DNA from 3 places in the Arthrobacter sp. TJ-240 genome. Region 1 is predicted to be linked to each of the others. Evidence: predicted binding sites of a transcription regulator. Region 1 holds the regulator's gene; each other region holds the start of a gene.
The links. The regulator LexA, encoded in region 1, represses DNA repair genes until DNA is damaged. The targets are predictions, from matches to a motif close to TCGAACANNTGTTCGA.
Positions count from the first base shown of each region.

Region 2: imuA' (DnaE2-dependent mutagenesis accessory factor ImuA') is a predicted target of LexA. The motif match lies at 1,166-1,181, and genes of this name have one in related genera.
Region 3: AC4D2C_RS11195 (HNH endonuclease signature motif containing protein) is a predicted target of LexA. The motif match lies at 2,056-2,071, and genes of this name have one in related genera.

Region 1 is NZ_JBZCNG010000008.1:38,696-41,967, forward strand. Features, by position in the region: gene AC4D2C_RS16825 (LysM peptidoglycan-binding domain-containing protein) at 1-526, opposite strand, end outside; gene lexA (transcriptional repressor LexA) at 910-1,623, shown strand; gene AC4D2C_RS16835 (ATP-dependent DNA helicase) at 1,702-3,272, opposite strand, start outside.
Region 2 is NZ_JBZCNG010000001.1:502,912-506,183, forward strand. Features, by position in the region: gene AC4D2C_RS02425 (LysR substrate-binding domain-containing protein) at 1-528, opposite strand, end outside; gene AC4D2C_RS02430 (DUF5997 family protein) at 584-976, shown strand; gene imuA' (DnaE2-dependent mutagenesis accessory factor ImuA') at 1,192-2,013, shown strand; gene AC4D2C_RS02440 (DNA polymerase Y family protein) at 2,010-3,272, shown strand, end outside.
Region 3 is NZ_JBZCNG010000004.1:46,046-49,317, reverse strand. Features, by position in the region: gene AC4D2C_RS11205 (iron-dependent transcriptional repressor DtxR) at 1-603, opposite strand, end outside; gene serC (phosphoserine transaminase) at 852-1,976, shown strand; gene AC4D2C_RS11195 (HNH endonuclease signature motif containing protein) at 2,084-2,875, shown strand; gene AC4D2C_RS11190 (MFS transporter) at 2,936-3,272, opposite strand, start outside.

The DNA of each region.
Region 1 (3,272 bases):
CCATCTCCGCGACGACGTCGCGGGGATCGCGCTCCGGTGCGAACCGGACGGCGAGGTCCCAGAGGGACTCCCCCGCCGCGACGCTCACCTCGACGGTCGACGACGGCGCGGGCAGCGACTCCCCGGCCTGCGCCTGCGAGGTGAGGAAGGCGCCGAGGAGGATGAGCGCCGCCACGCCGAGCGCGATCGGCAGGCCGACCAGGACGAGCCGGCCGCGCCGCGTAAGCGTCAGGGGGCGCTCCGCACTCCGCTGCGTGGAGGTACGGGGCTGCATGGAGGTGCGGGGCTGCATGGAGGTGCGGGGCTGCGTGGAGGCAGGAGACTGCAGGGCGGTCCGGGGCTGCAGGAATGCGTGGGCGGAGATCGAGGGTGCTGTCGCCGTGCGGGATGGTCGGGGTACGCGCGGGCGGGCCGTCGCGGTGCGCTCCGGTGTCGCCGGGCGGACGAGACGCAGGCGTCCCTCGCCGCGGGTGGGGGTCAGCGCCCATAGCGCCGTGCTGCCGTGCAGTGCGGGTGCTTCAGCCATTGCCTAGCCTCTTTCCCTTCGAATAGCCAATCAGGGCTGGACTCCTGTTTCGAACGCGTGTTCTAATTTATCTGAGCCTATTTCTAGCACTGACCGACGACCGTTGTCGAGACTCGCTCGAACATATGTTTGAAAAGCCCTACCGTCTGCCCTAGCGTGAACAGGGCAGGGCATCGACGGCACCGGCTGCTACCGAGCGGCAGGCACGGCGTCGACATACCTCAGGCAATCACCCGCCACTGACAGAACCGCTTCCCGCGCAGGCGGGGGGCGGCAGGCGGGCACAACGGGATCTCCAGTCCAGGGCGAAAGGCGCAACAGTGGCGGAACCAACACGGACGGACCGGCCGGAATCGAACACGGCCGAGGTGCCGGCGGACGCCGTGCCCATCTCGGCCGGTCGCGGCCGTCCCCGCGGCCGTTCGGTGTCCAAGGGGCTGACGGCGCGCCAGCTGACGATCCTCGAGACCATCCAGCGTTCGATCGCGGACAAGGGGTACCCGCCGTCGATGCGTGAGATCGGCGACACGGTGGGGCTCGCGAGCCTCTCGAGCGTGACGCACCAGCTGTCGCAGCTGGAGCGGCTCGGCTATCTCCGGCGCGATCCCAAGCGCCCCCGCGCCATGGAGGTCCTGCTGCCGCTCACACTGCCTCCGGAAGCGTCGGCGGGCACGGACGGAGCACCGGAGCGGAAGTCCGCCGGCGAGCACCGCGTCGCGGTGGACACGGCACTGGTACCGCTCGTGGGCCGCATCGCAGCGGGCGGGCCCATCCTCGCGGACCAGGTGGTGGAGGACGTCATGCCCCTCCCCCGGCAGCTCGTGGGCCACGGCGAGCTCTTCATGCTCCGGGTCTCCGGCGACTCGATGGTCGACGCCGCGATCTGCGACGGCGACTGGGTGGTGGTCCGCAAGCAGCAGAGCGCACAGAACGGCGACATCGTCGCAGCCCTGCTCGACGACGAAGCCACCGTGAAGACCTTCCGCCAGCGCGACGGCCACACCTGGCTCCTGCCCCAGAACACACGCTACGAGCCCATCCTCGGCGACCACGCCAGCATCATGGGCAAGGTCGTCTCGGTGATGCGCGCGCTCTAGCGGCCCGCTTCCCCGGATGCCCGGAGGGCGCCGCAGTCCCGGACTGCGGCGCCCTTCGCGTACCCCGGGGCAGGCGTGTCAGCGGGCGGAGAGCCGTTCGAGGATCCCGGTGACCGTGGCCCTGTCGGTCGTCGCCCAGAACGGCGGCAGCGCGGCGCGGAGGAAACCGCCGTACCGGGCCGTGGCGAGGCGGCTGTCGAGCACGGCGACGACGCCCCGGTCCCCCGCCGAGCGGATGAGCCGGCCCGCCCCCTGCGCCAGTCGCACCGCGGCATGGGTGGCGGAGACGCTCATGAAGCCGTTGCCGCCGTTCCGTGCGACCGCCCGCGTGCGCGCGGTCATCAGGGGATCGTCGGGTCGCGGGAAGGGGATGCGGTCGATCACCACGAGGCGGCACGAGGCGCCGGGCACGTCCACGCCCTGCCACAGTGACATCGTGCCGAACAGACAGGTGTCCGGTTCGGCGGCGAACCTGTCCACGAGGCCGCTGAGCGAGGACTCGCCCTGGCAGAGGATCTCGAAGTCGACCTGCGGGCGCAGGGCCTCCGCTGCCTCCTCGGCGGCCCGCCGGGAGGAGAACAGCCCGAGCGCACCCCCGCGGGAGGCCTTCAGGAGCGCCAGCAGCTCCTTCAGCTGCGCATCGGAGGTACCCCGCTCCGGTTTCGGCAGGTCCTTTGCCACGTACAGCACGCCCTGCCGGGGGTAGTCGAACGGGCTGCCGACGTCGATACCGGTCCACGCGGGCGCGCCCGGTCCGCTCAGTCCCAGCGATCCCGCGACAGGGCCGAACTCGGCGCCGATGGCGAGCGTCGCGGAGGTGAGGATCACGGTGTGGTCCTCGAACAGGCCCTCCCGCAGGCGTGCCGCGACGGACAGCGGCGCGACGTTGAGCGTGGCCGGCGCGGTCTCGTCCGGCTGGGCGTAGCCGGAGCCGGGCGTGAACGTGCTGGGGCGGGACGCCCACACCACCTCACCGGCGGCGGCGGCCGAGAGGATCCGCTCCGCGAGGTCGAAGACCAGGGTGGCGCGCGAGCGGGCCACCTGCCGCCCGCCGTCGGCGTCGGCCTCCGACTTGCCGTCGGTCTTCGTGTCGGACAGCGCGGCCCGTGCGGCGTCACGGACCTGCTCCAGCGACTGCTCGAGGTCCTCAGGCAGGCCGCCGGGCAGGAGCCCGGAGGGCACGAGTTCCGACGCAGCCTCGAAGGCGGACGCTGCGGTGTCGAGACCGGCGGTGCCGATCGAGGCGTGGCGGCGCAGAGCCGTGGAGGCTGCGCCCACCATCGAGGCGGAGAGCTGCCCGGACACTGCCCCGGTGACGCGGTCGTGCAGCTCGTGGGCTTCGTCGATCACGACGACGTCGTACTCGGGCAGCACGGCGAGCCCCTCGAACGCACTGATGGCGAGCATGGCGTGGTTGGTGATGATGATGTCGGCATCGGCGGCCGCCGCCCGCGCCTTCTCGCTGAAGCACTCCTGCGCCACGGGACAGCGGGCGGCGCCGACGCACTCCATGCTGGACACGGACACCTGGCGCCACGCGCGGTCGCTGACGCCGGGCACGAGGTCGTCGCGGTCGCCGGTGGAGGTCTCGTCCGCCCATTCGCGGAGCCTGACCACCTCGCGGCCGAGGGCGGAGGATGGACCCCCGC
Region 2 (3,272 bases), on a different contig from region 1:
CCGTCCGCGGACGATGCCGATGAACTCCTCGACGTCGTCGGACTCGTCCTCCATCCGCCAGGCGATGCCGATCGTGGTGACGGGCAGGCCGGGGACGGGCCGGTGCACGGCGTCCTTCCGCGCGTACAGGCGGGCCAGGGACATCGGCAGGACCACGACGCCGGCGCCGGAGGCCGCCACCTCCACGGCCATCCTCGGGCCACCGCACCCGACGACGTCGAGCAGGGTCTCCCCCTCGAGCTCCTCGAGCGGCACGTCCTCGTAGAGCGAGAGCTCGTTCTCCCTCGACATGACGGCCACGGGCTGTTCCTCGTAGAGGGGGATCAGGTGGAGCCCGGTGCGGTCCACGGGCAACCGCACGAAGACGACGTCGTCGGATGCGTCCCGGAGCGCCGCCAGGGCGTCGTCGTGCTGGTGGAGCTCCAGGGGGATCTCCGGATGCCGCTCGCGCCACCGCGCCACCCACTTGCCCGGCGTGACACCCGGGACGAAGCCGACGGACAGGATTCGGGGCTGGTCGGCGGGCACCTCCTCACAGTAGCGCCTGCCCCTCCGCCGCGGACGTGGCCGTTAAGCTGGGACCATGAATCCCCCGAAGACCCCCCAGACCCTGAAGCCCGCCACCGCGGCCAAGAAACTGGGCATCTACCTGCCCGCCGCCCCCCAGGGCTTCCAGGAGACCGAGCTGACGCGTGCGGAGTTCAACGAGCTGCAGCAGACCCCGCCCGAGTGGCTCGCCGAGTTGCGCCGCACCGGCCCGCACCCACGCCCCGTCGTCGCCCAGAAGCTCGGCATCTCCATCAGCGGGCTGGCCCGCGGCGGGATCACCGACCCCCTGACGAGCGAGCAGATCACCGCCCTCCTGCAGGATCCGCCCGCCTGGCTGGTCGCCGAGAGGTCCACGCAGGCCGCGGTCCGCGCTGAGGCCGCACGGGTCAAGGAGCGCGACACCGCGCGCAAGGAGACCGACGCCTGAGGTGGATTCCTCCGGGCCGCCCAGCTGCCCGGTCTCCGCGGACTGCCCGATCTCCGCGGACTGCCCGATCTCCTGGAGCTGCCGGAAGACTTCGCACGGGCGAAGGGCACGCCGGGATCGGGTCCTGATCGGGCGTTCTGAATACCACAGAAGAAGCGTTTTCCTGCGCCGACACGCCGATTGACTTAATCGAACACGTATTCGAATATTAGGGAGTGACACCTCCAGCCGCCGGCCATTCCCTCGCCTGGGATGAGCCTTCCCCCGACTCCGAGGACACACACCACCCGAACCCCGCCGACCGCCGGGGAGCGTCCACGGCGGATGTCACCCTCGGCCTCCAGGCCCGCATCAACAGCATGCAGGCCCGCAAGCTCGATTCCCGCCTACTGCCCACGGTCCCTGCCCTCGCGCGGATCCTGCCCGGCGGGGGCCTCCAGTCCGGCGGCTCCTACACCGTCCGGAACTCGACCTTCCTCGCCATGGCCCTGCTCGCCGGTCCTTCCGCGACCGGCGCGTGGTGCAGCGTGGTCGGCATGCCGGACTTCAGCGTGGAGGCGGCGCAGGGTTTCGGGATCAACCTCGAACGCCTCATCCTGGTCCCCGATCCCGGGCCTCAGTGGCTCACGGTCACGGCGGCACTCGTGGACGTCGTCTCGATCGTCCTGACCCGCTCACCGGAACACCTCGCCCCCACCGAATGGGCCCGCCTCAGGGCGAGGCTGCGCCAGCGCGGCTCGGCCCTGATCACCCTCGGCAACTGGAAGCAGAGCGACTCCACGATCGGCGTGGCCGAGAGCGCGTGGGAGGGGCTCGGCGCGGGAACGGGCCACCTCCGGGCGCGCTCCATGAAGATCACCGCCACCCAGCCCTCGGGGCGGCTCCGCCACGCCTATGTGGGACTCGCCGACCTGCAGGGAGCCCCTGCGGGCACCACGTTCCCGGGCACCACGCACCAGCATCTGCAGCACGACGCCCCGAACGCGGCCGGGGCGGCCGGGACCCTGTTCGAGCCCCGGCTCATGAAATCCTCATGACGTCCCCGCCGGCCACGCCCACGGAGCCCGCGGAACCCACGGAACCCACGGAACCCACGGAGCCCGTTCCTGCCACCCGGACCATGGTGCTCTGGTGCCCCGACTGGCCCATCACGGCCGCGCTGCGCGAGCACGCGCTGCCCGCCGAGACTCCGCTCGTCCTCGTGGACCGCGGGGAGGTCTTCGCGTCCTCCCCGGCGGCCCGGGAGGACGGCGTGAAGCGCGGGCTGCGTATCCGCGAGGCCCAGGCCCGCTGCACAGGGCTCGTGGCCCTCCCGTACGACCCGTCGCTCGACGAGCGCACCTTCGAGCCCGTGACCGCGGCCGTGGAGACCATCCTGCCCGGCGTGCAGGTCCTCCGCCCGGGACTGTGCGCCATCAGGGTCAAGGGCCCTGCCCGCTACTACGGGAGTGAGCGCAACGCCGCAGCCGTGGTCCAGCAGACGCTGGCCGCCATCGGCCTCACCGACGTGCGGATCGGCGTCGCGGACGGGCCGTTCGCCGCCGAGCAGGCGGCCCGGGCCACCGACCAGCTGGACGACGACGTCGAGCAGCTGGTCGTCATCCCGCCGGGCGGCTCGCCCTGGTTCCTCGGCAGCTACCCCCTGGAGGTCCTCGAGCAGCCCGGACTCGCCGTGCTGCTCAAACGCCTCGGCATCCGCTCCCTCGGCGACTTCGCGGCGCTCAAGGCCTCCGATGTCCGCAACCGCTTCGGCATCGAGGGGGCCATCGCCCACCGCCAGGCCAGTGGGCTCGACCACCGGAGCGTGGTGGCCCGGACGCCCCCGCCCCACCTCGACACCATCGCCGATTTCGAGCCTCCCCTCGCCCGTATCGACCAGCTCGCCTTCGCCCTCAGGGCCCGGGCCGGCGGGTTCGTCGACACGCTGCGCGAGGCCGGGCTCGTCTGCACGGCGCTGCAGGTCTCGCTGCACACGGAAGCGGGCGAGACGTCCCAGCGCCGGTGGCAGCACCCGCGCTGGTTCGACGCCGACGACGTCGTGGACCGCGTGCGCTGGCAGCTCCAGGGCACCAACGCCTCCGACCACGGACTCACCTCGGGCATCACCCGGGTCCACCTCGTCCCGGACATCGTCGAGGACCTCGGCGACCACGCGGACGGGCTCTGGGGGACGGGACCGGACGAGGGGATCCACCACGGGCTGGCCCGTGTGCAGAGCATGCTGGGTCACGGCGCCGTGCTCACCGCCATCATCGCGGGAGGACGTCTCCTGGCGGACCGCCGCGTGTACATCCCG
Region 3 (3,272 bases), on a different contig from region 1:
CACGGATTCGAGATTGAGCTGCGCTCCGGGACGGAGGCCGCCCTCGTCGAGCTGCGTGAGCAGTTCAGGATCCACCTGGATCGGCTCGGCGAGGCGCACCAGGGTTACCTGCTTCCCGGGTGCATACGTGCCCATGGCGGACAGCAGGGTCACCACGCCGTCGGTGAACCGCTCGGACTCGATGCCACCGATGGCCGCAAGTCCGGGGATGGGATTGCCGTACGGCGATTCGGAGGGCTTGCCGAGGAGCTCGTAGAGCCGCCGCTCCACCCGCTCGCTCATCACGTGCTCCCAGCGGCAGGCCTCGTCGTGGACGTAGGCCCAGTCGAGGCCGATGACGTCGCTGAGCAGCCGTTCCGCCAGGCGGTGCTTCCTCATGACGCCCGTGGCCCTGTGGCGGCCCAGCTCGGTGAGCTCGAGATGCCGGTCACCGGAGACGACCACGAGACCGTCACGCTCCATGCGGCCGATGGTCTGGGAGACGGTCGGACCCGAGTGGCGGAGGCGCTCGGCGATGCGCGCGCGGAGGGCGACGATGTTCTCTTCCTCGAGTTCAAGGATGGTCCGCAGGTACATCTCGGTGGTGTCGATGAGGTCCGTCATGCGGTTCAGCTCCTTGGTGCGGTGCGGTGCGGGTGCGCGGCTGGAATGCCTCACGCCGGTGAGGCAGGCCAAAGCCGCCACGGACTGCTCCGCCCCACGCCCCCCAAGGTTAACCCATGGCGCAACGGCCCCGGCAATCGGGCGGAGCGCGGTCAGGGCGGCTTCCCGCAGCCGGTTAACAAATGGAGGGCCCGGGACCGCTGGGGCAGAATGAGGCCGTACCTGCCGCCCAACAGCTGGAGCATCGCATGAGTGACTCGCCCCGTATTCCCGACCACCTCCTGCCCTCGGACGGCCGTTTCGGCGCGGGCCCGTCGAAGGTCAGGAGCGGCCAGGTGGACGCGCTCGTGGCGGCGGGGCGGTCGCTGCTCGGGACCTCGCACCGGCAGGCTCCTGTCCGGGACCTCGTCGGCCGGGTCCGGACGGGTCTCAGCACGTTCTTCGGCGCCCCCGACGGGTACGAGGTGGTCCTCGGCGTCGGCGGCTCCACCGCGTTCTGGGACGTCGCCACGTTCGGGCTCGTCGAGCGGAAGGCGCAGCACCTGTCCTTCGGCGAGTTCGGCTCGAAGTTCGCCTCCGCGACGACGAAGGCGCCGTTCCTGGAGGCGTCCTCCGTCATCACGTCGGCACCCGGCACACGCCCGGATCCTGTCGCGGAGGCCGGCGTGGACACCTACGCCTGGCCGCAGAACGAGACGTCCACCGGTGTCGCCGCTCCGGTCCGGAGGATCGACGGCGCCGACGACGGCGCACTCGTGATCGTCGACGCGACCTCCGCAGCAGGCGGGCTCGACGTGGACGTGGCGCAGGCCGATGTCTACTACTTCGCGCCGCAGAAGAACTTCGCGTCCGACGGCGGCCTGTGGCTGGGGCTCTTCTCCCCCGCGGCACTCGAACGCGCCGCGCGGATCGATGCCGGCGACCGATGGATCCCGGATTTCCTGAACCTCCAGACCGCCATCGACAACTCGCGCCTGAACCAGACCTACAACACGCCGTCGCTGTCCACGCTCGTGACGCTCGATGCCCAGGTGCAGTGGCTCAACGCGCAGGGCGGACTGCCCTTCGCCACCGCACGGACGGCGGATTCGGCGGGGCGCCTGTACCGCTGGGCCGAGGCGTCCGCCGTCGCCCGCCCGTATGTCGCCCGTCCCGAAGACCGCTCGAACGTGATCGTGACCGTGGATTTCGACGACGCCGTGGATGCAGCACGTATCGCCGCGATCCTCCGGGCCAACGGGATCGTCGACGTGGAGCCCTATCGCAAGCTGGGCCGCAACCAGCTCAGGGTCGCCACGTTCGTGGCGATCGAGCCCGACGACGTCTCGGCCCTGATCGCCTGCATCGATCACGTCGTCGAGAACCTGCTCTAGGGCCGGTCGCCCACAGGCCCGCACCATGGGGACGACATCGCGCGACTGGTCCTCCACATTCACGTCCTGCTCCGCGGAATAGAACATGTGTTCCATAAAGTGGAGCCATGGCCATCGCACCGACCGAACCGCTGACGCGGGCAGGCAGTTCGCTGGATTCGGCGCGCACAGCCCTTGCCGACTGTGCGCGTGCCATCAGCTGTCGGCACCATGGCCTCTCCAGGACCAAGGCCCGCGACCTCGTCGTCGAGGTCGAGAACGTGTCCAGGATCGTCGATCGCCTGCAGATCCGCCCTGGCTGCGGTCGTACTGCCCGCCCTGTCCGGCCCCGGCCTCCCGGCGACTGGCGGACACCGCCCACATGTCATGGTGACGATCGCCTACCAGGATCTCGTCGACATGACCGAGTAGGCCGGCTCCGCTGTGTTCTCGGTACAGGCCAGTGCCCGCACCATCAGGAAACTCGCCTGCGACGCCGGCCTCATCCCGGTGGTCCTGGGAGGAAGCGGCCAGGTGCTGGATCTCGGGCTCAGCGGCTCTTTCCTCCCCACCTCCGCCGTGCCCTGGTCGCACGTGACGGGGGCTGCGCCTTCCCCGACTGCTCGATCCCCGCCAGCTGGTGCGAAGCCCATCACCTGACACCCTGGTGCCGTGGCGGATCCACCAGCATCGACAACGGCGTCCTGCTGTGCTCGCACCACCATCACACCGTTCATCAGGGCACCCGGGACGTCCGCTCACGGGCCGGCATCCCGTGGTTCACTCCGCGCACCCTCAGGGGACGCCCGGGCGGACCACGGCGAAACCTGGTCCGGCAGGCAGGGCAGGTCATCGATGCGGAGGTCGCGCATCGACGAATCCTGCCCGTTCCGACCTACCCGGACCAACCGAACCGGTAGGTCCCTGTGGTGGGCGTCGATGATGGATCATCGACGGGCCCGGCTCAGCCGCCGGAAACCCTACGGCGCGTTGTCGCCGGCTCCGGCTTCATGGTCGAGACGCAGGCGGCGCGGTGCGGACCGGTCGTAGCGCAACCGCACCTCGTGATAACGCCACGCCCAGAAGATCCCTGCCGCCGCCGCGATGAGTCCTGAGGCCGCAGCGACCCCGAGGCTCCACCGCGGACCGAAGGCGTCGGAGACCCAGCCGACCACCGGCGCACCCAGCGGCGTCCCGCCGAGGAAGATGGCGAAGTAGAGGGCCATGACACGACCACGCATCATCGGATCGGTCGTGGTCTGCACGTAGGCGTTGGCGCTCGTCATCAGGGTCAGCGCGAACAGGCCCACCGGCACG